Regions from separate parts of the Exiguobacterium sp. EA-TM-5 genome, predicted to be linked through region 2. Evidence: a T-box and tRNA genes for the amino acid it is inferred to sense, from the RefSeq annotation. Region 2 holds a T-box; the other holds one or more tRNA genes.

Region 1 (12,243 bases), 980 kb from region 2:
CCGTCAGGCATCAAAGTCAAGGAACGATGCGGAGTCCCGTAGGGACGTAGGTCACGATTTCACACTGCCAAGAAAAGCCTCTAGTGAGGGGGAAGGCGCCAGTACCGTAAACCGACACAGGTAGGCGAGATGAGAATTCTAAGACGCGCGGGATAACTCTCGTTAAGGAACTCGGCAAAATGGTCCCGTAACTTCGGGAGAAGGGACGCTCTACACATGTAGAGCCGCAGTGAATAGGCCCAAACGACTGTTTAGCAAAAACACAGGTCTCTGCTAAATCGCAAGATGACGTATAGGGGCTGACGCCTGCCCGGTGCTGGAAGGTTAAGGGGATGGGTTAGCGCAAGCGAAGCTTTGAACCGAAGCCCCAGTAAACGGCGGCCGTAACTATAACGGTCCTAAGGTAGCGAAATTCCTTGTCGGGTAAGTTCCGACCCGCACGAAAGGCGTAACGATTTGGGCACTGTCTCAACGAGAGACCCGGTGAAATCATAGTACCTGTGAAGATGCAGGTTACCCGCGACAGGACGGAAAGACCCCATGGAGCTTTACTACAGCCTGATATTGAGGCTTTGTGCATGATGTACAGGATAGGCGGGAGACGTCGAGCCCGGAGCGCCAGCTTCGGAGGAGTCACCCTTGGGATACCGCCCTTCATGCATAGAGTCTCTAACTCGCAGCCGTCATCCGGCTGGAGGACCGTGTCAGGCGGGTAGTTTGACTGGGGCGGTCGCCTCCTAAACAGTAACGGAGGCGCCCAAAGGTTCCCTCAGAATGGTTGGAAATCATTCGTAGAGCGCAAAGGCAGAAGGGAGCTTGACTGCGAGACCTACAAGTCGAGCAGGGACGAAAGTCGGGCTTAGTGATCCGGTGGTTCCGCATGGAAGGGCCATCGCTCAACGGATAAAAGCTACCCTGGGGATAACAGGCTGATCTCCCCCAAGAGTCCACATCGACGGGGAGGTTTGGCACCTCGATGTCGGCTCATCGCATCCTGGGGCTGGAGTAGGTCCCAAGGGTTGGGCTGTTCGCCCATTAAAGCGGTACGCGAGCTGGGTTCAGAACGTCGTGAGACAGTTCGGTCCCTATCCGTCGTGGGCGCAGGAAATTTGAGGAGAGCTGTCCTTAGTACGAGAGGACCGGGATGGACGCACCGCTGGTGTACCAGTTGTTCCGCCAGGAGCATCGCTGGGTAGCTACGTGCGGACGGGATAAATGCTGAAAGCATCTAAGCATGAAGCCCCCTCCAAGATGAGATTTCCCTTTGAGTAATCAAGAAAGACCCCTCAGAGACGATGAGGTAGATAGGTCACGGGTGGAAGCATGGCGACATGTGGAGCTGAGTGATACTAATCGGTCGAGGCCTTGTTCTAGCAGATGCTTGTTGATGACTTCAGTTTTGAGGGCGCGAGCCCGTCGTCTGGTGACGATAGCCAAGTGGTCACACCCGTTCCCATGCCGAACACGGAAGTTAAGCACTTGAACGCCGAAAGTAGTTGGGGGCTTCCCCCTGTGAGGATAGGACGTTGCCAGGCTTTTATTTATTCCGCAATAGCTCAGTGGTAGAGCAACCGGCTGTTAACCGGTAGGTCGTAGGTTCAAATCCTACTTGCGGAGCCAACGGCCCGTTGGTCAAGCGGTTAAGACACCGCCCTTTCACGGCGGTAACACGGGTTCGAATCCCGTACGGGTCACCATTATACTTTTTGTGCCGGTGTAGCTCAGCTGGTAGAGCAACTGACTTGTAATCAGTAGGTCGCGGGTTCGACTCCTGTTGCCGGCACTGTTTTTTCTCAATTGTATAAGTTTCCTAGACAAACTGGGGGGGTAGCGAAGTGGCTAAACGCGGCGGACTGTAAATCCGCTCCCTCGGGTTCGGCGGTTCGAATCCGCCCCCCCCCACCATGTCGAGCCATTAGCTCAGTTGGTAGAGCATCTGACTTTTAATCAGAGGGTCGCAGGTTCGAATCCTGCATGGCTCATTTCTTGCGGAAGTAGTTCAGTGGTAGAATACGACCTTGCCAAGGTCGGGGTCGCGGGTTCGAATCCCGTCTTCCGCTTTTTCTTTTTGGGGCCTTAGCTCAGCTGGGAGAGCGCCTGCCTTGCACGCAGGAGGTCAGCGGTTCGATCCCGCTAGGCTCCACCAATTTTATTTAAAGATCTTAAGCGAGTTTCGTTCGTCTTAAGTTTTTTTTATATGAAATGCCAAGCATAACCAGAGTACGTACGCAAGAACACCGTGATTCCCTTCACGGTGTTTTTTTGTATATTCATGCGTCATTTTGTCGAGTTGAACCACCTGTTTGTTACCGCTTACAATATGTGTAGAAGTAACTATGACATAGGGGGAATATCGAATGAATATCGCGTATATCAGCGTACCGTACCGTTATGGACAAGGAAAGCCGGGCACTGAACACGGACCTGCAGCTGTCGAAAAAGCGGGTCTACTAGCGACACTCGAAGCACGGGGACAAGAAGCAGTTCGCTACGGGGAAGCGGCTGTCTTATCAGAAGATGCAGTCCGAGAAGAAGATCCGAAACTGAAACGTCTCGAAGGAGTCGTCCATACGACGAATGACTTACACCTGATTGTTCGTGATGCGTTATCGGAACAACGTTTTCCTTTACTCGTTGGTGGCGATCACAGTATGGCGATCGGAACGATTGCAGGTCTTCGCCAGACTGTGCCACGTCTCGGGGTCATCTGGTTCGATGCACATGGTGATTTGAATACACCTGAAACATCACCTTCTGGTAACATCCACGGCATGCCGCTCGCTGTAGCCCTTGGGGAAGGGCATCAGCGCTTAACGGAAGTCGGAGGGACAGATGTCAAATTGCAACCGGAACATCTCGTCTTCATCGGATTACGTGATGTTGATCCAGGCGAACAAGAGTTGATTGATCGTCTTGGTATTCGTGTCTATGATATGGAAGCGATCCGAACACGGGGAATGGATGCAATCATGGAAGAAGCGATTGCCTATTTGAAAGAAACAACGGATGCTTTTTATTTAAGCTTCGATATGGATGGTCTTGATCCATCACTTGTCGTTGGTACAGGAACACGTGTCGCTGATGGTATCTTCTTAGATGATGCGAAGACTGTATTACAGCATTGCGCAGCAGCAGAAGACTTTATCGCTGCTGAATTCGTTGAAGTGAATCCATTACTTGAAGAAGGAAACGGAACAGCAGAGCTTGCGAATGAGCTGATTGGCGATTTACTTTTGGCAATGGAAACACATCGCTTAGTAAAATAATGGATAGAACTTGAACTCTTTTCATCGGGGTTCAAGTTTTTTTTGTTACAATTTAAAAGGAGATGAAACATTTATCGGTCGACTTCGTATAAGAGATTGACCGCATAGAGCGGGGGGTATTCAAAGTGGAAGAAACGACACTACGCTTAATCGAGCGAGTGAAACAAGGAGACCGTGATGCGTTCGCGGCACTTGTTGATCTATATAAGGAAGGTGCTTTTCTTGTAGCTTTCCGTGTCTTGCGCGATCGAATGGAAGCGGAGGATGCGACACAAGAAGCCTTCATCCGTGTATTTACGAAGATTGAATCGTATAATGCACAATGGAAGTTCCGAACTTGGTTATACCGAATCGTTACAAACGTATCGATTGACCGACTACGGAAAAAGAAACCTGATTATTCTCTTGATGCTGAGATGTCAGGTACTGAAGGACTGACATTGTATTCACAACTCGAGAGCAAGGATATCTTGCCGGAGGACCAAGTGGTCGATAACGAGCAACGAAACGAAGTCGGGGATGCGATTGCAGCTTTACCAGAAAAATACCGTGTCCCACTCGTCCTGAAATATGTAGAAGATCTATCACTGAAAGAAATCAGTGAAATGATCGAATTACCAGTCGCTACTGTCAAAACTAGAATTCATCGTGGACGAGAAGCGCTGAAAAAGCATTTTGCCAAACGATGAGAAGGAGGAACTCACCATGTCACGAGAGCATGTACATGAACGGATCCAGGATTATTTAGATCAAAACCAACCACCTGAGGACTTCAAGCGATTAGAAGCAGAGTTACGGGAAGCAGACGCGATGGACGAGTTCGAAGAGTATCGGCTCCTTGATGCTCGACTGCGTCAACTTCCAGCGCCCAAATTATCGGCAGATTTTACATCCCGCGTGCTGGCACAATTGCCCGACCAGGTGGATATGCCAAGCGCTGCTTTGCTACACCAACCACAACCGTCTCGTTTTGGAGGGAAGATGAAGCAGTACCCATTGCTCGCGGCAGCGGCTGTGTTCTTACTCTTGTCGGTCGGTAGCCTGGGTGGTTATATGGCACAAGAAGAACATGACTTATCCTATACGAATGCACCAGGTATCGTCGCTCAAAATGGCGAAGTCGTCGTCCCGAAAGGCGTCACAGTCGATCAGGATCTTTACGTCGAAGGTGGAAACGTCCGAATCGAAGGGAAAGTCAATGGCGACGTCATGACCGTTGACGGGAAAGCCTACACGGCGAGTGCTGGTAGTGTGACCGGAGAAATTAAGGAAATCGATCAATTATTTGAACGCGTATGGTACGGAATCAAGCGTCTATTTCAATAATCAGCTGGGACGAGTCGAACTCGTCCCTTTGTGCTATAATGGAAACTGTTTAAATCAGATGAGTTAGGGGGCACGGTTGGTGAATTACTTCAGCTGGCAACCACTTCAATTTCAATTGTTGAAACTGGGAGAAAACGTACATTGGTACGATTATATTAATGATGTGATTGATATCGCGGTCGTGACGTTCGTCATCTACCGTCTTATGATCATCGTCAAAGGGACGAAAGCTGTCCAGCTCATTAAAGGCATCTCGGTCATTTTGATCAGTTGGTTCCTGAGCGGATTTTTTGGACTCAAAACATTGCAATTCTTACTGAATCAAATTATCACCTACGGGTTACTAGGGATCATCATCATTTTCCAACCCGAGCTCCGCCGTGGACTTGAACACCTCGGACGAACGAGTAAATTCTTTTCACGCAGCGCCATCAGTGACGAGGATGAACAAGTTCGAATCGTTGATGCGCTCGTATCGTCTGCCCAGTACATGTCAAAACGTCGTATCGGAGCGCTCGTGACGATTGAGCGTGAGACAGGACTAAGTGAATACGTCGAGACAGGTATTCCGCTCGGCTCGCAAATTACAAGCCAACTCTTGATCAATTTGTTCATTCCGAATACGCCGCTTCATGATGGTGCCGTCATCGTCCAGCAAGGCAAGTTAGCAGCTGCTGCCTGTTACTTACCGCTGTCAGAGAGCGCACATATTTCAAAAGATTTGGGCACACGTCACCGGGCAGCGATTGGCGTAAGTGAGGTGACGGATAGTGTCACACTCGTCGTCTCAGAGGAAACAGGTGGCGTTTCTCTCGCCATCAACGGACGTCTGTACCGAGAACTCGATGAAGAATCCTTACGGACGAAGTTGCTTGAGACAATCGTCAAGGTCGAACCGACGAATACTTCCTTCTTGAACTGGATGGGGGCGAAAAAATAATGTTCGAAAAGTGGTTCAATGAACGCTGGTTCTTACGCATTGTCGCTGTCGCCTTAGCCGTCATGTTGTATCTGATGGTTGCAGGTTCGAATACGACAGGAAAAAGTGATGCTGCTAGCCTCTTACCGATCGCAGGACAAGGTTCAACGAAATTTGATGTACCAATCACGATCCAGTACGATGAATCGCAGTGGGTCGCTTATAATATTCCAGATAGTATGGAAGTGACCGTTAAAGGTCCTTCGAGTAGCTTGACGATGCTTCGGCTCGTTCAGGATTTTGGATTATCGATTGATTTAAAAGGACTTGATCCCGGATATCACCGTGTCCGTGTCACGGCAACCGGCTTCGGTAAAGATGTCGAAGTGACACCAAAACAACAGACGATTGAAGTCTTCCTTGATAAGAAGATTACAAAGGAAGTACCGGTACAAGTTGCCTTACTGAATAAAAATAAAATCGCTGAAGGATATGTCGTAGGTGAAGCACAGCCGAACCAACAAACGGTCGAAGTCACGGGTGGGGCAGAGAAGCTACAGGCAATTTCAGCGATTCAAGTTCCAATCGATGTAACAGGTCGAGCAGAGACGTTTAAAGAGACGTTCAATGCAAAAGCGACCGATGCAAATGGAAATACGATTAATGCATCGTACCAACCAGAGCAACTCGAAATCACGGTACCGATCTATAAGGAAAGTAAGACGGTACCAATCAATGTGAAAACAAAAGATAACGTAAAAAAAGGTTATACCGTCATTAAAATTGTTCCTGTCACGACACAAGCTCGTTTATATGGAACAAAAGAAGAATTAGAACGCATTGGTTCCGTTGATACAGAAGCTGTATCGTTGAAAGGATTAACGAAGACGACTGAAAAAACAGTCAAACTCGTTGAACCAGAAAATGCAACAGCGATGGATCCGACGCGTGTTACAGTCAATATCGTCGTCGAAAAGGAAAATGCCAAGTCGACGACGGAAACCGTTGAGGATCGAGCTGAAAAAACGATTTCGGGTGTGAACGTTACATTGAATGGATTTGATGAATCGAAATATACGATTGATTACAATCAAACGATTGATGTTGTCGTCCGTGGGAAAGAATCTGATTTAGCAACGATCGATGCAACAGATATCAAAGCGGTCATCGACGTAACAGGACTGAAGGAAGGAACACATGGATTGCCGATCTCGTATCAGACGTCAAAAGCCTTTGATGTCTTGCGTCCTGATAATATGGATGTGACGCTGAAAGCTGTTCCCCGGACTTCCGTTCCGACCAATTAAAACAAATTAGTGAAATGAGGAAATAACACATGGGTAAGTATTTTGGAACTGACGGCGTACGCGGCGTCGCAAACGTAGAATTGACACCGGAGCTTGCGTACCGTCTTGGTCGAACAGGTGGTTACGTGTTGACGAAACACGAAAGCACACGACCAAAAGTGTTGATTGGGCGCGATACACGTGTTTCTGGTCAAATGCTTGAGAACGCGCTCATCGCTGGTCTTTTATCGATCGGTGCAGAAGTCATGCGTCTTGGTGTCATCTCGACACCGGGTGTCGCGTATCTGACAAAAACAATGGATGCGACAGCAGGGGTTATGATCTCCGCGTCACACAATCCAGTTGAAGATAACGGAATTAAGTTCTTCGGCTCAGACGGCTTTAAGCTCGATGACGCAACAGAACTCGAAATCGAAGCATTACTCGATGAAGTAGAAGATACGTTACCGCGTCCAGCTGGTAAAGAACTCGGCTTCGTTCACGATTACTTTGAGGGTGCACAAAAGTACCTCCATATGCTTCGTCAGACATCGGATGAAGACTTCTCAGGCATCCATGTTGCGATCGATGGTGCACACGGTGCGACGTCAAGCCTTGCGCCACGTCTATTCGGTGACTTGGAAGCAGAAGTGTCGACGATCGGAACAACTCCGAACGGATTGAACATCAACGATGGTGTTGGTTCGACACATCCAGAACATCTCGCTGCTTTCGTCAAAGAAAAGAGCGCGGATGTTGGTCTATCATTTGATGGAGATGGAGATCGCTTGATTGCTGTTGATGAGAATGGCGATATCGTCGATGGCGATAAAATTATGTTTATCTGCGGAAAATACTTGAACGAACTCGGTCGTCTAAAAGACAATACGATTGTCGCGACAGTCATGAGTAACCTCGGTTTTCATAAAACAGTCGAAGAACACGGGATGACGGCGCTTCAGACAGCGGTCGGTGACCGTTACGTCGTTGAAGAGATGCGTAAGAATGACTATACGCTTGGTGGTGAACAGTCAGGTCATATCATTTTCATGGATTATTCAACGACAGGTGACGGCATGTTATCAGGCGTCCAGTTGTTGCAAATCATGAAAGCGACAGGGAAGAAACTATCGGAACTCGCTGCTGAGATGCCAATCTTCCCACAACGTCTCGTCAACATCCGTGTTTCTGATAAAAATGGTGCGATGAGCGGTCCTGCCGTTCAAGCGATCATTGCAGAAGTCGAAGCGGAGATGGCGGGGAACGGACGAATTCTCGTGCGTGCGTCAGGAACAGAACCACTCGTTCGTGTCATGGCTGAAGCACCGACACAAGAGGCATGTGATGCATACGTTGAGCGGATCGCAAACGTTGTTCGTGAGAACTACGCGTTACAAGAAAACTAAGGAATTGAAGCAGAGCAATCGCTCTGCTTCTTTTTTTACAATTATTTTAGAAAAATAGATTGAGAATTTTACAAAAAATAGGGATTATACGTATTGATTAGTGAAATATCGGGAATAGTTACAACTACGTTACCTTTCTTGCTTTTTCAAAGTAAAGTTCGTATGATGGTGAAGTCGGACAGAAACGGGGTCAGACGGAACTAAAAAGCGCCAGGGCTTCCCTAAGTTAAGGAAAGCTGACGAGGTGGAGGTTTATCGAATCATTCGGCGGATGCCTCCCGGTACCAGATCCATACCGTAAATCGTTCTGAAATCGTTCAAGTGATTGGACGGACAAACAGACCGATCGGGATCCTCTCAAAAAGAGCCGTTTCCTCTTCAGGGAAATACTTGTAAATGGAGAGATGTAACATGTGCGGAATCGTAGGTATGATTGGACAGGTCAACACGAAGGAAATTCTATTAAAAGGTCTCGAGAAGCTCGAGTACCGCGGCTATGACTCGGCAGGTCTTGCGTTCGTCAATGACGGCGTTCAAGTCCATAAAGAAGTAGGTCGGATTGCTGCGCTACGTGAAGTCGTTCCTGCAGAGGCAGACGGAACAGTCGGAATCGGACACACACGCTGGGCGACACATGGTGTCCCAAGCGTACCAAACGCGCACCCGCATCAAAGTGCTTCAACACGTTTCACACTCGTGCATAACGGCGTCATCGAGAACGATGAGCAGTTGAAAACAGAATTGAACGTCGATCTTCTCAGCGACACGGATACAGAAGTCATCGTTCAGATGATCGAAAAGAACTTCAACGAGACAGGTGACGTCGCGGAAGCATTCCGTCAAACACTTCGCGTCTTGCACGGTTCGTATGCCCTCGCATTGATTGATGCTGAAAACCCAGATGTCTTATACGTCGCGAAAAATAAATCACCACTTCTCGTTGGTCTCGGTGACGGGACGTTCAACGTCGTCGCATCAGACGCAATGGCAATGTTGCAAGTAACGGACCAATTTGTTGAGTTGCATGACGGTGAGATGATCATCTTGACGCGTGATAGCGTTACGATCCAAGATCTCGACGGTAACATCCAAGAGCGTGAAGCATATACGGCTGAAATCGATGCATCAGATATCGAAAAAGGAACGTATGCGCACTACATGCTCAAAGAGATGGATGAGCAACCAGCTGTTATCCGCAACATCGTTCAAAAATATCAAAATGAAGCAGGCGACATCACACTTGACCAATCAGTCCGTGATCTCGTACTCGGTCGTGACCGTGTCTACATCATCGGTTGCGGAACAAGCTACCATGCTGGTTTGATCGGAAAACAGTTGATTGAACAAATCGCTGGCATTCCAACAGAAGTCCATATCTCTTCTGAGTTCGGATACAACATGCCATTATTGACAGAGAAACCACTCTTCCTCTTCCTTTCACAATCAGGTGAAACAGCGGATAGCCGTGCGGTTCTCGTTGAAGCGAAGAAACTCGGTCATCCAGCATTGACGATCACGAACGTTCCAGGATCAACATTGTCACGTGAAGCAAACGCGACGTTGTTACTCCACGCGGGTCCAGAAATCGCCGTTGCTTCAACAAAAGCGTATACAGCTCAAATCGCTGTCCTCGCTGTTCTTGCGTTTGACCTCGCTCAAGCAAAAGGTGTTGCTGTCAACTTCGATCTCATGAAGGAACTCGGTAAAATCTCAAGTGCGATGGAATCGGTCATGTCTCAAAAAGATCGTTTCCAAGAAATCGCGACAGAGTACTTGTCTGAATCACGTAACGCGTTCTTCATCGGTCGCGGACAAGATGCCTACGTCGGGATGGAAGGTGCATTGAAACTCAAAGAGATTTCATATATCCAAGCAGAAGGATATGCGGGTGGAGAGCTCAAGCACGGTCCGATCGCTTTGATCGAGGACAACACACCAGTCATCGCGCTCGTGACACAACCACACGTTCACCTCAACAACCGTGGGAACGTCAAGGAAGTCGTCGCACGTGGTGCAAACGCGTGTGTCATCGCAGCAGAAGGTCTTGAATTGCCAACAGATGCATTCGTCATCCCAGCAGTCGAGCCACTCTTGTCACCGCTCTTGTCCGTCTTACCACTTCAATTGATTTCATACTACGCGGCACTCGGTCGTGACTGTGACGTCGATAAGCCACGTAACTTGGCGAAGTCAGTAACGGTTGAATAAGTAAACAAATCGACTCCAAACGATAGGCGTATAACAGCGTCTGCTGTTTGGAGTTTTTTTATATGAGAGGAGAATAAGATGAACCGATGGATTTCAGCATTCCCTAAACGATATGAACAGGATGTTCGAGTCGTTAAAGCGTGTCTACCGTTTTCATGGACACGTCTATCACCAGGGTCGATCGAAGTGAAGCTAGAGCAGGAACACATACAGATTCCGATGCGCGTATATGTACCAGAAGTCGCGCCAGAGCGAATCGAACAGTTGACGCCAACACAACGGACGATTTTATATTGTCTCTACACGCGTCATCATGACGGTCACATTCGTGAGTATTATCTCCGTCAGTTACTTAAAAATCATCCATACGACGGATGGGTCCTCGCCTATATCATCGAACTTGCTAGTGAATATGTCCGTGAAATCGTGGAGATCATCGTACCCGCAGTCGAGAAATGGAATCCGGAAGTGAAGCGGCAATTCGTCCACGATGATCCGGCATACATAAAACGAATCGAAGACCGGATGATTAGTTACTGGAATGCTTATTATCGATCAAGTGGCGAACGACGGTCTGAAGCGGACTATCCGGGTTTTCAGATTTTAAACTCGTTACAGAAGGCTACTTCGAAAAGAGAAGATTGAGAACTGTACGCAGGTAAAGGGGGAACGAACATGATCACAAAATCGAAGGATTTGTACTTGCATGGATCTGGACCTGCTGTTTTGTTATTGCACAGCTTTACCGGTAGTGCGAATGAGATGCGGGGTCTCGCTCGTTTTTTACATACGGAAGGATATACCTGTTATGCACCGAATTATGCTGGGCACGGGGAATCGCCGGAGCGTTTGTTTGCGACGACGATCGAAGACGTTTGGCAGTCCGCGCAAGCCGGACTCTCATTTTTACATAACAAAGGGCACGAACATGTTTATCTGATCGGACAATCGCTTGGTGGGGTGATGGCACTTCGACTGGCAGAGCAGTCAGGATGCGCGGGACTCGTCTTACTCTCGACGCCGGTTCTTGAACGAACGATTGCAGGACTTGAGCACCGCGTCCGTCGTTATACGGAACGGTATTTTCAATTTGACGACCGTTCGCCAGAGTGGATCGCAGACTTTGTCGATCGTCATTTTCCACGACCGGAAAAAGATTTACGGGCACTTCAGCAATTCATCCTCGAGACAGCAGTCGTCTTACCGAGTATCACGCAGCCCATCGCTCTGTTCCTTGGCGCATTAGATGATGCGGTCTACCATGCAAGTCTTGAACGAATTGAAACAACAGTACCAAGTCGAGATCAGAAAAAGGTCCTTCTTCCGAACAGTAAACATTTACTGACGCTCGACCGGGACAAACAGCGCTTATTCGATGAAATCCTTGTCTTTTTGAAGACGCATCCGATAGATTCCTTGAAACCGTCACCTGCTGTGCAGTAGGCTAGATAGGTAAGCTAGACGTGAAAGGGGAATATATCATGCGAATTTTAGTAGTAGGGGCTAGTGGAACGATTGGTCAGGCAGTCGTCGAACAGTTGAGTGAGCGACATGACATCATTCGTGCTGGGCGAAGCGGAGCAGATGTGCAAGTCGACATCACATCAGAAGAAAGTATTCGTGCGATGTATGAAGCAGTCGGTTCTGTTGATGCCGTCATCAGTGCTACAGGTGGCGCTCATTTTGGTCCATTGACGGACTTAACACCGGCTCTTAATCAAATCGGGATCGACAGTAAGTTAAAAGGTCAGGTCAATCTCGTCTTGCTTGGTCTGGAGTCAGTACGAGACGGGGGAAGTTTTACATTGACAACAGGCATCATGATGGACGAT
Region 2 (12,243 bases):
TTTCGGTACGAGTTCGACAAGTTGACGTGTCGTTGCTACTTCTTGTTCAAGCAACAAGCTTGTTTCATACGCCTTCGTCACTTCGCCTGAGGCTTCGTACTGGCACATCTCATTCCAATGCGCATCGATTTGTTCACTTCGTTCTTCTAGACGCGCGAGCGCCGGTCCGAACGAATTCGCTTGAATCAGTAATGATTTCCGAACTTGTCCTGAATCAGCCTCACCTTGCGCTTTCAGTTCTGCTAAAACCGATTGATTCGTTTTGAACGTCGACATCTCGACGAGCATCTCATCAATCAATCCTTCAAGTTCCGCAATTAATTGTTCCGTTACTTCGAGGTCATTCTTGACGGCGATGAACCGATATTTATCGAGCGCTTCTTCCGCACGGTAAAGTGTCTCATCGATTTGGGCGACGTGGACTGTTAGTAACTCTTCCCACGCTTGATGCCAGGAGCTGAACTTCGTCTCCGTCTCACCCGCCATCGGAAGTTGCTTTAAGTCCTGCAACTCCTTTGGAATCGATGCACTGACGATGCCTTGTTTTCGCATATCAAGTTCATCGATTTTCGTGTAGTATTTTTTTCGACTGATCATGCTAAATAGCATGACGAGTAATACGATGACGATGACTCCGATCACCCATGCCCACATTTGTCACGACCTCCACTCTGTCGTACGACTTTAGATTTTCTCTAAATCGCAATAATCTTATCCTTATAATAGTATAGCGCAACCGTTTTGCATAGATTTACAAGGGCTTTTCCTGATTTCTTCCGCTCTTTTGAATCCTTTCCCCAAAAATCAATTGTTTGTCAGCCGTACGAAAACTCGTTAAACTAAAAAAAATACGCTTTTCACGGGAGGAATTTATTATGTTCGAAACAAAGACATATGAAGGTGACCGGACGAAACAATATGACATGCTTTCAAAACAACTTGATGCGTTATTAATGGGAGAAGAGAATCAAGTCGCAAACTTGTCGAATGCGAGTGCGTTACTGAATCAGTTCCTCGACCGCATCAACTGGGTCGGCTTCTATTTGACAGATACAGAACAAAACCAACTCGTCCTCGGACCGTTCCAAGGACTTCCAGCATGTGTTCGTATTCCATTCGGTCGTGGTGTCTGTGGAACGTCAGCAGCCGAACAAACGATACAACGCATTGAAGACGTCCATCAGTTCCCAGGTCATATCGCGTGTGACGCGGCTTCGAATTCAGAAATCGTCATTCCACTCGTCAAAGACGGTCAAACGATCGGCGTACTTGATATCGACAGCCCAGAATTCAACCGTTTCGATGAAGTCGATCAAGCTGGTTTAGAAGCTTTCTGTACGACACTGCTTCGTCATCTGTAATTCTGATTGACAGTCGATTGTCCACACCGTATACTTGTAAAAGTGCAGAAATGATAACGATAGCGGTCAAATCGCTTACGTATCACATTTCATGACTCGGTGAATAACCGGAGGGGCATCGTGTAACTTTGCTATCAAGCGAGGGTGCCACATCATGAAATGGGCGTAATGTGGGTTTGATGGCGTTATTATTTTTATGCAAATAATAACGAACAATAAGGAGGAGTCTTATTATGGCTCGCTATACAGGTCCAGCTTGGAAACTCTCACGTCGTCTCGGTATCTCACTTACTGAAACAGGAAAAGAAATCGCAAAACGCCCTTACGCACCAGGTCAACACGGTAACAGCCGTCGTAAAGTATCTGAGTACGGTCTTCAACTTCAAGCGAAGCAAACACTTCGTCACATGTATGGAGTAAACGAACGCCAATTCAACCGTATCTTCAACGATGCTGGCAAAATGCCTGGTATCCACGGTGAGAACTTCATGTTCTTACTCGAAGCACGTCTTGATAACGTCGTTTACCGTATGGGTATGGCTCGTACACGTCGTGCTGCTCGTCAGCTCGTCAACCACGGTCACATCCAAGTTGATGGACAACGCGTTGATATCCCATCATTCCGCGTGAAACCAGGTCAAACGATCTCAGTTCGCGAAAAATCGAAGAACTTTGTCGTTATCAAAGAAGCACTCGAAGTTGCTCCAGCAACTAAAGACTTCGTTACTTTCGATGCTGAGAAGCTCGAAGGAACATTCGTCCGTCTTCCTGAGCGTTCTGAATTGAACGATCAAATCCAAGAACAACTCGTCGTCGAGTACTACTCACGTTAATCGATTGTTCCAGCACTCACTTCGGTGGGTGCTTTTTTTGTGCTTATCATAAAAATGTATACCTGGTCTTAAAAAAAGAGTGACGTCATTTATTCATTTGTGTTAACCTTTAATTATACATAGTTAACACAAATAGAAAAGAGGACTTCATTCATGAAAACAAGAGATTTAACGTTCATCGCCTTAGGCGCTGCCATCATTGCAGCCGTCAGTTCTATGCCACAAATCCAACTCGTCGGTGCTGTTCCGATCACACTCCAGATGCTCGCCATCATGACGGTCAGTGCGATCCTCGGTGGAAAACGTGGCGGACTCGCTGTCTTGATCTTCCTATTGCTTGCAGCAGCTGGTCTACCCGTTCTTGGAGGAAAAGGTGGACTTGCTCCGTTCGTCGGACCAACTGCCGGTTATTTGATTGCCTTTCCGATTGCCGGATTCTTCATCGGACTCGTCGCTGAAAAAACGCGTCGCTTCGTCCCCTTATTCATCGGGATGATCGTCTTTGGACTCGGTTTAGTTTATCTACTTGGAACATTTGGTCTGATGGCTGTTCTCGATTTGTCGTTTAAAGACGCTTTTGCGATCAACTACCCCTTCGTCCTATGGGATACGATCAAAGCAGTCGTCGCTACGACGATCGCCGTTCGTTTATTGCCACTCCGCTTATTCCGGACAGCTTAAAAAAAACGCTCCCTGTACATAAAACAGGGAGCGTTTCGTATATCATCAAGCATGCTCGACGACGAAGTATTTTTTCTTTCCGCGACGTACGATCGTAAAGCGACCGATTGCATCTGCTTCAGTGATTTCTTTCGTTAAGTCTTGCTCGCGCTCTCCGTTTAGGTAAATTGCACCGTTCGTCACATCTTCACGTGCTTGACGTTTTGACGGACTGATTTTCGCCTCAACGAGAACGTCGACGAGGTTCTTCGATTCACCAAGCGTAAAGCGTGGCATTCCTTTGAACGCATCTTCGATATCTTCGACTTGCAGGGATTTGATATCTCCACTAAAGAGTGCAGTCGTGATACGTTGTGCTTGTGTCAGACCTTCTTCACCGTGGACGAGAACTGTCATCTCTTCAGCGAGACGACGTTGTGCAACGCGCTTCTCTGGTGCCGCTTTGACTTCCTCTGCGAGTGCATCAAGCTCTTCGTGCGTCAAGAACGTGAAGTATTTCAAGAATTTGATGACGTCGAGATCGTCGACGTTGAACCAGAACTGGTAGAACTCGTACGGTGACGTTTTGTCAGCATCTAACCAAACTGCACCGCCAGCTGTCTTACCAAATTTCTGACCGTCTGCTTTTGTAACGAGCGGCACCGTCAAACCGAATGCTTTTTCTTCGTGACCAACGCGACGGATCAGCTCCATCCCCGCTGTGATGTTTCCCCACTGATCACTACCTCCGACTTGGAGACGGCATCCTTGATCTTCATAGAGTTTCAAGAAGTCAAACGATTGAAGTAACATGTATGAGAACTCTGTGAACGAGATCCCGTTTTGAAGTCGTGAATCAACAGAGTCCTTCGCAAGCATGTAGCTGACCGGGAAGTGTTTTCCGATATCGCGTAAGAAATCGATGATCGTCAAATCTTTCGTCCAGTCCAGGTTATTCGCGATCGTGACCGGGTTTTCTCCTTCAAGTGGTAAGAAGCGCGATAATTGACCTTTAATCCGGTTCGCGAACTCTTCAACGATATCCGATGTATTTAAAGAACGTTCCGTTGCGCGACCACTTGGGTCTCCAATCATTCCCGTCGCCCCACCAACGAGACCTACGACATGGTGACCTGCTTGTTGGAATCGTTTTAAAACTAAGATTGGCAACAAGTGTCCGATATGCAACGAATCAGCTGTTGGATCGAAACCCGTGTATAGCGTCGTCGGTGTCTCGAGTAATGTTTTAAGTCCTTCTTCATCCGTCATTTGGTTAATTAAACCGCGAAATTCTAAATCTTCTAATAACGTCATTATGTTTCCTCCTAAAGTTCACTTTTTACAATAAAAAACCGCCCCTTCGTATAAAACGAAGGGACGGAAGATTCCGTGGTACCACCCTGATTGCCCTTTAAATAAAAGGACCACTTGGTTCGTCGATAACGGGACGACCGCTTGATTTCTCAAGAAACTCCTGGAAGCGTAATTCATAAGTTCACTGTGTCCTAGTTCGCAGCACCACTAGGTCTCTGTCACAGGGAGTGACTTACTACTGTATTCCGATCACTGTTTAACGTATCATATGAAAATAAGATGGTTTCATGATACGTCGAAGATGAATCCACTGTCAAGCCAAAATTCAGCAATGGATTTATGGTATAATACGTCTATCTGTGATTTAATATTAATTTACACCTAAGTTTAAGATGCAAAGGAGATCATTTATGCGCGAGAACTGGTCCAAGTTTTGGAATCACCCCCGGACGAAAGCCGTTCGGCACTGGTCGAATATCACATACGATGTTTCATGGAACATCATTTTATTCCTCATCATAGCAGTGTTGCTCATTGGAAGCTTCTCCGTCGGAGCCGCCGGTGGATACTTCGCTTCACTTGTCAAAGGCACAAAAGCTCCTCCATTGACGGAAATGAAGCAACAAGTCAATAGCTATGCGGTGACGAGTCAGATTTATTGGGGAAGCGGCGAGAAGTTGACGAACGTCTCTACTGATGAAGAACGTCAACCCGTTGATATTAAAAACATCTCTCCCTATTTATTGGATGCCGTCTTATCAACTGAAGATACTGATTTTTATCAGCACGATGGGGTTGTCCCAAAAGCAACATTACGTGCAGTCTTGCAAGAACTGACGAATTCCGCGTCACGGACTGGCGGAAGTACGTTGACTCAACAATTAATCAAAAACCAAATTTTGACGAATGAAGTCTCGTTCGAACGGAAAGCAAAAGAAATCATCTTGGCGCTACGCCTCGAAAACGCGATGTCAAAAGATGAAATTCTTCAAGCTTATTTGAATGTCGTCTCATTTGGTCGAAATTCACTCGGACGTAATATTGCCGGAATTGAAGCGGCTTCTCAAGGTGTCTTTAATAAATCGGCGAAAAAGCTGACATTACCACAAGCAGCCTTCCTCGCTGGTATTCCGAAAAACCCATACTATTACACACCTTATCTACAAGGTGGCGTCGTCAAGAAAGATTTGACGCCAAGTATCAATCGGATGAAGACCGTCTTAAAACGGATGTATGTCGCAAAAAATATTACAAAAGAGCAATATGAAAAAGCACTCAAACACGATATCACGAAAGACTTTGCGAAACAGTCGAAACGTTCACGTGATACGTACCCGTACGTCTATGACTTAGCAGAGCGTGAAGCGACAAAAATCATGACGAAGTACTTGATGAAACAAGATGGAATCAAAGAAGATGAAGTCAAACCGTCAGAACTAGCGGAAGTTCGAGCAAACTATCAAGATCAAGCACTTGTTGCACTCCGTCAGGGTGGGTACAAAGTTCACTTGACACTAGACAAGAAAATTCATGAATCCATGCAGCAACCTGCGAAGAATAACGGTAACTTCCCTGGCAGCATGCAGTACAAGCAAGTCGTGGATCCAAAAACAAAAAAAACCGTTTCAAAACAAGATCCCGAAGAAACAGCAGCTGTCATGGTTCAAAATGAGACGGGTCGTATCCTCGGATTCGTCGGTGGGCGTTATATGGATGGAAAAGCCGATGACTTCAACCGGGCATTCCAAGCCAAACGCCAAATTGGATCAACAGCAAAACCAATCCTCGTTTACTCAAACGGGATTGAGAACGGTTTGATTACTCCAGAATCAACCGTTAATGATGAAGAATACTATTATCAAACCGTACCACGTCAACCAGGTGATCGCCCAATCAAGAATGAAGGCGGTCGTTATCGTGGGAACGTGACGGTTCGTACCGCACTTGAACTTTCACTAAACGTACCTGCTGTTAAAATCTACGAGAAAATGAATATGTCAAACTCGATTCAAAAACTCGTCGATATGGGAGTTGAAGTACCAGATGCGATTCGTTATGCCCCTTCAGCCGCACTCGGTACGATGGAAATCACACCGGTCGAACTCGCTGGTGCTTACGCGACACTCGCGAACTACGGCGAATTCGTTCAACCATATGTCATCTCGAAAATCACGAAAGACGGGAAAGACATCTATAAAGCAAAACCGAAGAAAAAGCGGATTTATGAACCACGCACTGCTTACTTGACGCTTGATATGATGCGCGGTGTCTTTACGAAAGGTACAGCAACATTTGCAAAAGACCGATTGAATGTACCTGGAGACTGGGCAGGTAAAACAGGTACGACGAACGATGTAAAAGACTCTTACCTTGTTGGTTCAACACCTGGTGTCACCCTTGCCGTTTGGACTGGACATGACCAGAACAATTCACTCATCGGTCCGACGACGTATTATCAACGCACACAGACGCTGTGGTCACAAATGGCGAACGCAGCATATAGTGCTAATAACAGCTACTTCAAATCAGGTGCTCGTTTCACACAACCATCTTCTGTTTCCGCAGACGATTTCAAAAACAGTGGTCGTTTCAAAGAAGAAGATAAAAAGAAAAAAGCCGAAGAGGCGAAGAAAAAAGCAGAAGCTGAGAAAAAGAAAGAAGAAGAAGCTAAGCGAGCAGAAGAAGAAGCTAAGAGAGCGGAAGAACAGAAACAAGAAGCGCAACAAAACGAACAACAAGCTGAAGCAGATGCGAAGAAAAAAGCAGAGGAAGACGCAAAACGTGCTGCCGATGCAAAAGCGAAAGCCGAGGCAGAAGCTAAGAAGAAAGCGGAAGCTGACGCTAAGAAAAAAGAAGCAGATGCAAAGAAACAACAAGAGCAACAGAAAAAGCAAGATGAAAAGAAAAACGACGCTACTTCTGAAAACTAACAAAAAGGATGGATCACCTGTTACGGTGATCCATCCTTTTTTGCGTTCAATCTTCCATCGTTGAAAGATCTCCTGTTTCGAGATTTAACTCCCATGCTTTCAGAACACGACGCATAATTTTACCACTTCGTGTCTTCGGCAATTTATCCCGGAAATCAATTTCTCGTGGCGCCGCATGAGCAGCGAGACCTTCTTTGACAAATGCCTGAATTTCTTGTTTTAGTTCATCCGTTGGCTCGTAACCATCACGTAAGGCAATGAATGCCTTGATGATTTCACCGCGAACCGGATCTGGTTTCCCGATGACTCCAGCTTCTGCGACCGCTGGATGTTCAACGAGACGACTTTCGACCTCGAACGGACCGACTCGTTCTCCAGCTGTCATGATGACGTCATCAACGCGCCCTTGGAACCAGAAGTAACCTTCATCGTCCATATAAGCAGAGTCACCTGATACATACCATCCTTTGAAGAAATATGATTCGTATTTCTGCGGATTGTTCCAGATCTGACGCATCATCGACGGCCATGGTGTTTTTAAGGCAAGATTCCCCATTCGGAATGGTGGTAACTCATTTCCTTGATCATCGACGATTGCTGCTTGTGTTCCTGGAATCGGTTTCCCCATTGATCCCGGTTTAATATCCATCGACTTGTAATTACAAATCATCATCGCACCTGTCTCCGTCATCCACCACGTATCATGAATGCGTTGATCGAACGCTTCTTTGCCCCAACGAATGACTTCTGGGTTCAATGGCTCTCCGACGGATAATACATGACGAAGACTTGATAGATCATGATGATTCGCAACATCCGCGCCAGCTCCCATTAACATGCGGAAAGCGGTCGGTGCGCTATACCAAACCGTTACTTTATACTTCTCGATGACACTGTACCAGAAGTCTGGATTGAAGCGTCCACCGACGACGATGTTCGTTGCCCCATTCAAGAACGGAGCGAAGATACCGTAACTCGTTCCTGTGACCCAGCCTGGGTCAGCCGTGCACCAGTAGACATCGTCTTCTTGTAGATCAAGTACCCAGCGCCCCGTCATCAAGTGCTGAATCATCGCATTCTGAACATGGAGAACACCTTTGGGTTTCCCTGTTGATCCCGAAGTATAATGCAAAATCAATCCGTCTTCGCGATCTAACCAAACTGGTTCGAACACATCAGATGCTTGATCAAATGCTTTGCGGAAATCGATTAGTGTTTCTGATTCTTCCACGCCTTCGTCGACAAGCACTACCTTTTCAAGTGAGCCCAGTTCCCCAACTGGAACACGTGGGAGCAATGCCTTCGTCGTCACGAGTAACTTCGCTTCAGAATCGAGCAAACGATCGCGAACCGCTTGTTCCATGAATGCTTCAAACAATGGACCGACGATTGCCCCTACTTTCAGTGCGCCAAGTAAGGCAAAATACAATTCCGGTGAGCGTGGCATGAAGATGAAAATCCGGTCACCCGTTTTGACCCCTGCATCCACTAATACGTTTGCCGCTTTATTCGTCAATCGTTTCATATCTGCATATGTGAAGCGTTGTTCCGTCGTTCCATCGAAATAAATCAGCGCATCCTTGTTCGCCCGCTCGCCTTCTGCGTGACGATCGATTGCTTCATGGGCCATGTTGACTTTCCCCGTTGTCGCCCACGAAAAGTACTGCTCAGCATCTTTCCAGTCGTACGCGTTCGTCTCATCATACTCTGCTAACCAATGCTTCCCCGGAAGCGCTTTCAAAACTTTCATGTCTCGTTCCTCCCCTTCTATGTTCTCTTCTTTATTATAAGCTAGTTATCCATCAGTTCAATCCATTTGCCGTCAATTTGTTAAAAAATCCCTCTCTTTGCTCAAGCGCTTTCGTCTATAATGAATAGGAAGGTGGTGACGCTTACATGTTTGAAAAACAATTCAATCATCGGACGCATGAAACATCACTCGGTCCTGTCGACATCGAAGGTCCCGTACCGAGTCAAACACTAGCAACGTATACACTCGATTCAGGGTTGACAGCTTTTCGTCCACCCGCTGAACAACACCAAGCGCTCGTTGAGATCGCCGACCTCGAGGAGGGACGCATCATCGTCGCTCGTCAAGGAACGGAAATCATCGGTTATGTGACTTACTTATATCCTGACCCTTATGAAACATGGAGTGAAGGGAACAATCCGTACATTCTGGAACTCGGAGCAATCGAAGTCTCCTCTCGATTCCGCGGACAGCAAATCGGAAAAAAATTACTTGAGATCTCCATGCTCGACCCTGCCATGGAACATTATTTAATTTTAACGACTGAATATTACTGGCACTGGGACTTAAAAGGGAGTGGACTATCCGTCTGGGATTACCGAAAAATCATGGAGAAGATGATGAACCATGGTGGCCTCGTCTTCTTTCCGACGGATGATCCGGAAATCGCCTCTCATCCCGCTAATTGTTTGATGGCGCGTATCGGAAAACACGTCTCCCCTGAAGTTGTCGCTCACTTTGATGCGTTACGCTTAAGAAGACGTTTCATGTACGACTGAGATCGAGGAGGAATCGTCATGTTAATTGAACAAATCATGAATACGACGTGCATCACGATGCAACCGACGAATTCCATCGCTCATGCGGTTGAACTCATGCAACGTCATAAAATTCGTCATGTTCTTGTCGTCAATGCGCGGCACGAACTTGTTGGTCTTGTCGGATTAAAGGAAATTCAAAGCGCAAGTAGTATCTTTCATCCGGATACAGCAAAACAAGACCTACAGTATCCGGTCTCAAGCATTATGATCGAGAGCCCTATCACGGCTCATCCACTTGATTTTCTCGAAGATGCAGCTGTCTTGTTTTATGAATATCGATTGACTTGTCTACCAATCGTCCGTGGTCGACGACTCGTTGGGGTCGTAACGGAAACAGATCTATTACGAACATTTGTACAGTTAACCGGTGCACTCGAGCCAAGTTCCCAAATTGAAATTCGTGTCGAGAATACGGCAGGTACGTTAGCAAAGATTGCTACACTGCTTGCTAAAACGAATATCAATATCTTAAATGTACTCGTCTATCCAACAGACGATCCGTACGTCCGGATCGTTGCGTTTCGTGTCCAGACGATGAATCCGATTCGGATCATCGAGAAGTTGCGCAAAGAAGGATTTGATGTACTTGGACCGGATGTGAGCAGATGAAGGATTTCGCTTATCTCTACAGTCCAGAAGAAGCGGCTTATCGATTTTCCGAAACCCATCCGTTTAACCCAATCCGTCTCGAATTAACCGTTTCCTTGCTCGAAGCGATGCATCAATTAGATGGCATACCTTGTATCGCACCGCGTCATGCGACCGATGAAGAACTGGCACTCGTTCATGATCAGGACTACATCGCTGCCGTTAAAGCAGCCGGAACCGGAGCATTAACACCACTAAAGGCACAGATGTATGGTCTTGGAACAGAAGATACTCCTTTATTTCAAAACATGCACGCGGGTGCCTCGCTCCTTGTCGGTGGTACGATTGAAGCGTGTGACCTCGTCTTATCTGGTCAATATAAACGGACCTTTCATATCGGTGGCGGATTACATCACGGATTCCGTGGACGTGCCTCTGGTTTTTGTGTCTACAATGATACGGCCGTCGCCATGGCAGCGATGATTGAAAAGTATCACTGCAAAATTCTTTATGTCGATACGGACGCTCATCATGGGGATGGTGTGCAATGGGCCTTTTATAATCGAAAGGACGTCATGACGTTGTCGCTCCATGAGACGGGTCGCTATTTGTTTCCAGGAACGGGCATGGTAACGGAACGGGGTTCTGAAGAAGGTTATGGATTTAGCTGGAATGTACCACTTGATGCTTTCACAGAAGACGATTCGTTTTTACTCGCTTATGAAACGGCTCTCTTTGAAGCATGTGAATTGTTCCAACCCGATCTCATCATCACGCAAAATGGTGCTGATGCGCACGTGCTTGATCCACTGACCCATCTATCCTTAACAATGAAAAGTTATGAGCAGATACCTCAAATCGCCGTCGCTGCTGCAAATAAATATACGAATGGAAAGATCGTCGCACTCGGTGGCGGCGGTTACGACTGGTATCGTGTCGTTCCTCGCGCGTGGAGTCAGGTGTTTGCTGCTATGACGGAACAAGCTCCGTTTCATGGTGAGATTCCTGTTTCATGGCAGGAACGCTGGAGTGGACAGGAAACAGTCCCACCAACACACTGGCATGATAAGTCACCACTCTATCCCGCCATCCCACGACGTCCTGAAATTGAAGAGAAAAATTGGGAGACCGTCAAACGATTGATTTGGCCATTCGTCAGCGATGAGCGCAAGAAACAACTGACAACGATTTCCCCCTATTCCGCCGATTAATTGACTTTTTATCTTCACATTTATTTCGTTCGGAGTTCACATCTTGTTGCTATACTAAATATGGAATTTTTACTTAGTAAATGAATAGTTGGGGGAATCATCATGAAAAAGGCATGGCTTTATTCCGGTCTCATTCTGTCGACGGGGATCGTACTCGCAGGGTGCGGCAATGAAAAACAGGCAATGGACCACGAAAACATGCAAGGGTCAGGAAAACCGACTGTCGAGGTCAATGTCGACGTTCCAGCAAAGACCATGGAAGAAGATAAAGTTGTTTTCAAGGCGTCAGCTGTCGAACAGAAGAAACCAGTCAACCTCGAAGACGTAACATTTGAAGTCTGGGAAGCTGGCAAACAAGACGGTGCGCACCAAAAATTCAAGGCAAGCTTGAAAAAGACAGGTTCTTATCAAGCAGAAGCCAAACTTGCTGAAGGCGAATACGAAGGTCTCTATCATATCAATGATAAAAAAGGACTTCATCACATGGATAAAATCTCATTCGTCGTCATGGATCATTCGCATGAAAAAGAAGAAGCTTCACATGAGCACGGACATGATCATGAAGCCATTGAAGGTCTTTCTGTTCATTATATGGGTGCAACAAAAGTGAAAGCGGGTGCTACACTTCCCGTCTCCTTTCACGTATTCCTTGATGGAAAACCATTAAAGGCTAACGTTCAAGTCGAAGTCATTGAAACCGGTATTGAAAAACATAACTATGTACCATTAATCAACAAAGGTGATGCGTACAGTGGAAACGTTACATTGACAGCAC

Evidence for each region. The T-box of region 2 lies ahead of tyrS (tyrosine--tRNA ligase). A T-box ahead of a tRNA ligase gene usually reads a tRNA of that ligase, here a tRNA-Tyr.
Region 1: it encodes a tRNA-Tyr, which carries the amino acid that the T-box ahead of tyrS (tyrosine--tRNA ligase) is inferred to sense. The anticodon was not compared.

What each region holds. Positions count from the first base shown of each region.
Region 1 covers NZ_CM132670.1:306,557-318,799, reverse strand. Annotated here, with positions in the region: rRNA gene ACV3PA_RS01660 (23S ribosomal RNA) at 1-1,373, shown strand, start outside; rRNA gene rrf (5S ribosomal RNA) at 1,420-1,535, shown strand; tRNA gene ACV3PA_RS01650 (tRNA-Asn) at 1,546-1,620, shown strand; tRNA gene ACV3PA_RS01645 (tRNA-Glu) at 1,623-1,697, shown strand; tRNA gene ACV3PA_RS01640 (tRNA-Thr) at 1,711-1,783, shown strand; tRNA gene ACV3PA_RS01635 (tRNA-Tyr) at 1,822-1,905, shown strand; tRNA gene ACV3PA_RS01630 (tRNA-Lys) at 1,910-1,982, shown strand; tRNA gene ACV3PA_RS01625 (tRNA-Gly) at 1,989-2,060, shown strand; tRNA gene ACV3PA_RS01620 (tRNA-Ala) at 2,071-2,146, shown strand; gene rocF (arginase) at 2,358-3,266, shown strand; gene sigW (RNA polymerase sigma factor SigW) at 3,392-3,955, shown strand; gene ACV3PA_RS01605 (anti-sigma factor) at 3,972-4,592, shown strand; gene cdaA (diadenylate cyclase CdaA) at 4,672-5,532, shown strand; gene ACV3PA_RS01595 (CdaR family protein) at 5,532-6,818, shown strand; gene glmM (phosphoglucosamine mutase) at 6,848-8,203, shown strand; gene glmS (glutamine--fructose-6-phosphate transaminase (isomerizing)) at 8,615-10,411, shown strand; gene ACV3PA_RS01580 (hypothetical protein) at 10,490-11,056, shown strand; gene ACV3PA_RS01575 (alpha/beta hydrolase) at 11,087-11,854, shown strand; gene ACV3PA_RS01570 (short chain dehydrogenase) at 11,893-12,243, shown strand, end outside.
Region 2 covers NZ_CM132670.1:1,284,732-1,296,974, reverse strand. Annotated here, with positions in the region: gene ezrA (septation ring formation regulator EzrA) at 1-654, opposite strand, end outside; gene ACV3PA_RS06680 (GAF domain-containing protein) at 876-1,361, shown strand; gene rpsD (30S ribosomal protein S4) at 1,595-2,194, shown strand; gene ACV3PA_RS06670 (biotin transporter BioY) at 2,348-2,875, shown strand; gene tyrS (tyrosine--tRNA ligase) at 2,921-4,171, opposite strand; T-box leader at 4,225-4,430, opposite strand; gene ACV3PA_RS06660 (transglycosylase domain-containing protein) at 4,579-7,098, shown strand; gene acsA (acetate--CoA ligase) at 7,145-8,848, opposite strand; gene ACV3PA_RS06650 (GNAT family N-acetyltransferase) at 8,995-9,627, shown strand; gene ACV3PA_RS06645 (acetoin utilization AcuB family protein) at 9,646-10,278, shown strand; gene ACV3PA_RS06640 (acetoin utilization protein AcuC) at 10,275-11,468, shown strand; gene ACV3PA_RS06635 (FixH family protein) at 11,571-12,243, shown strand, end outside.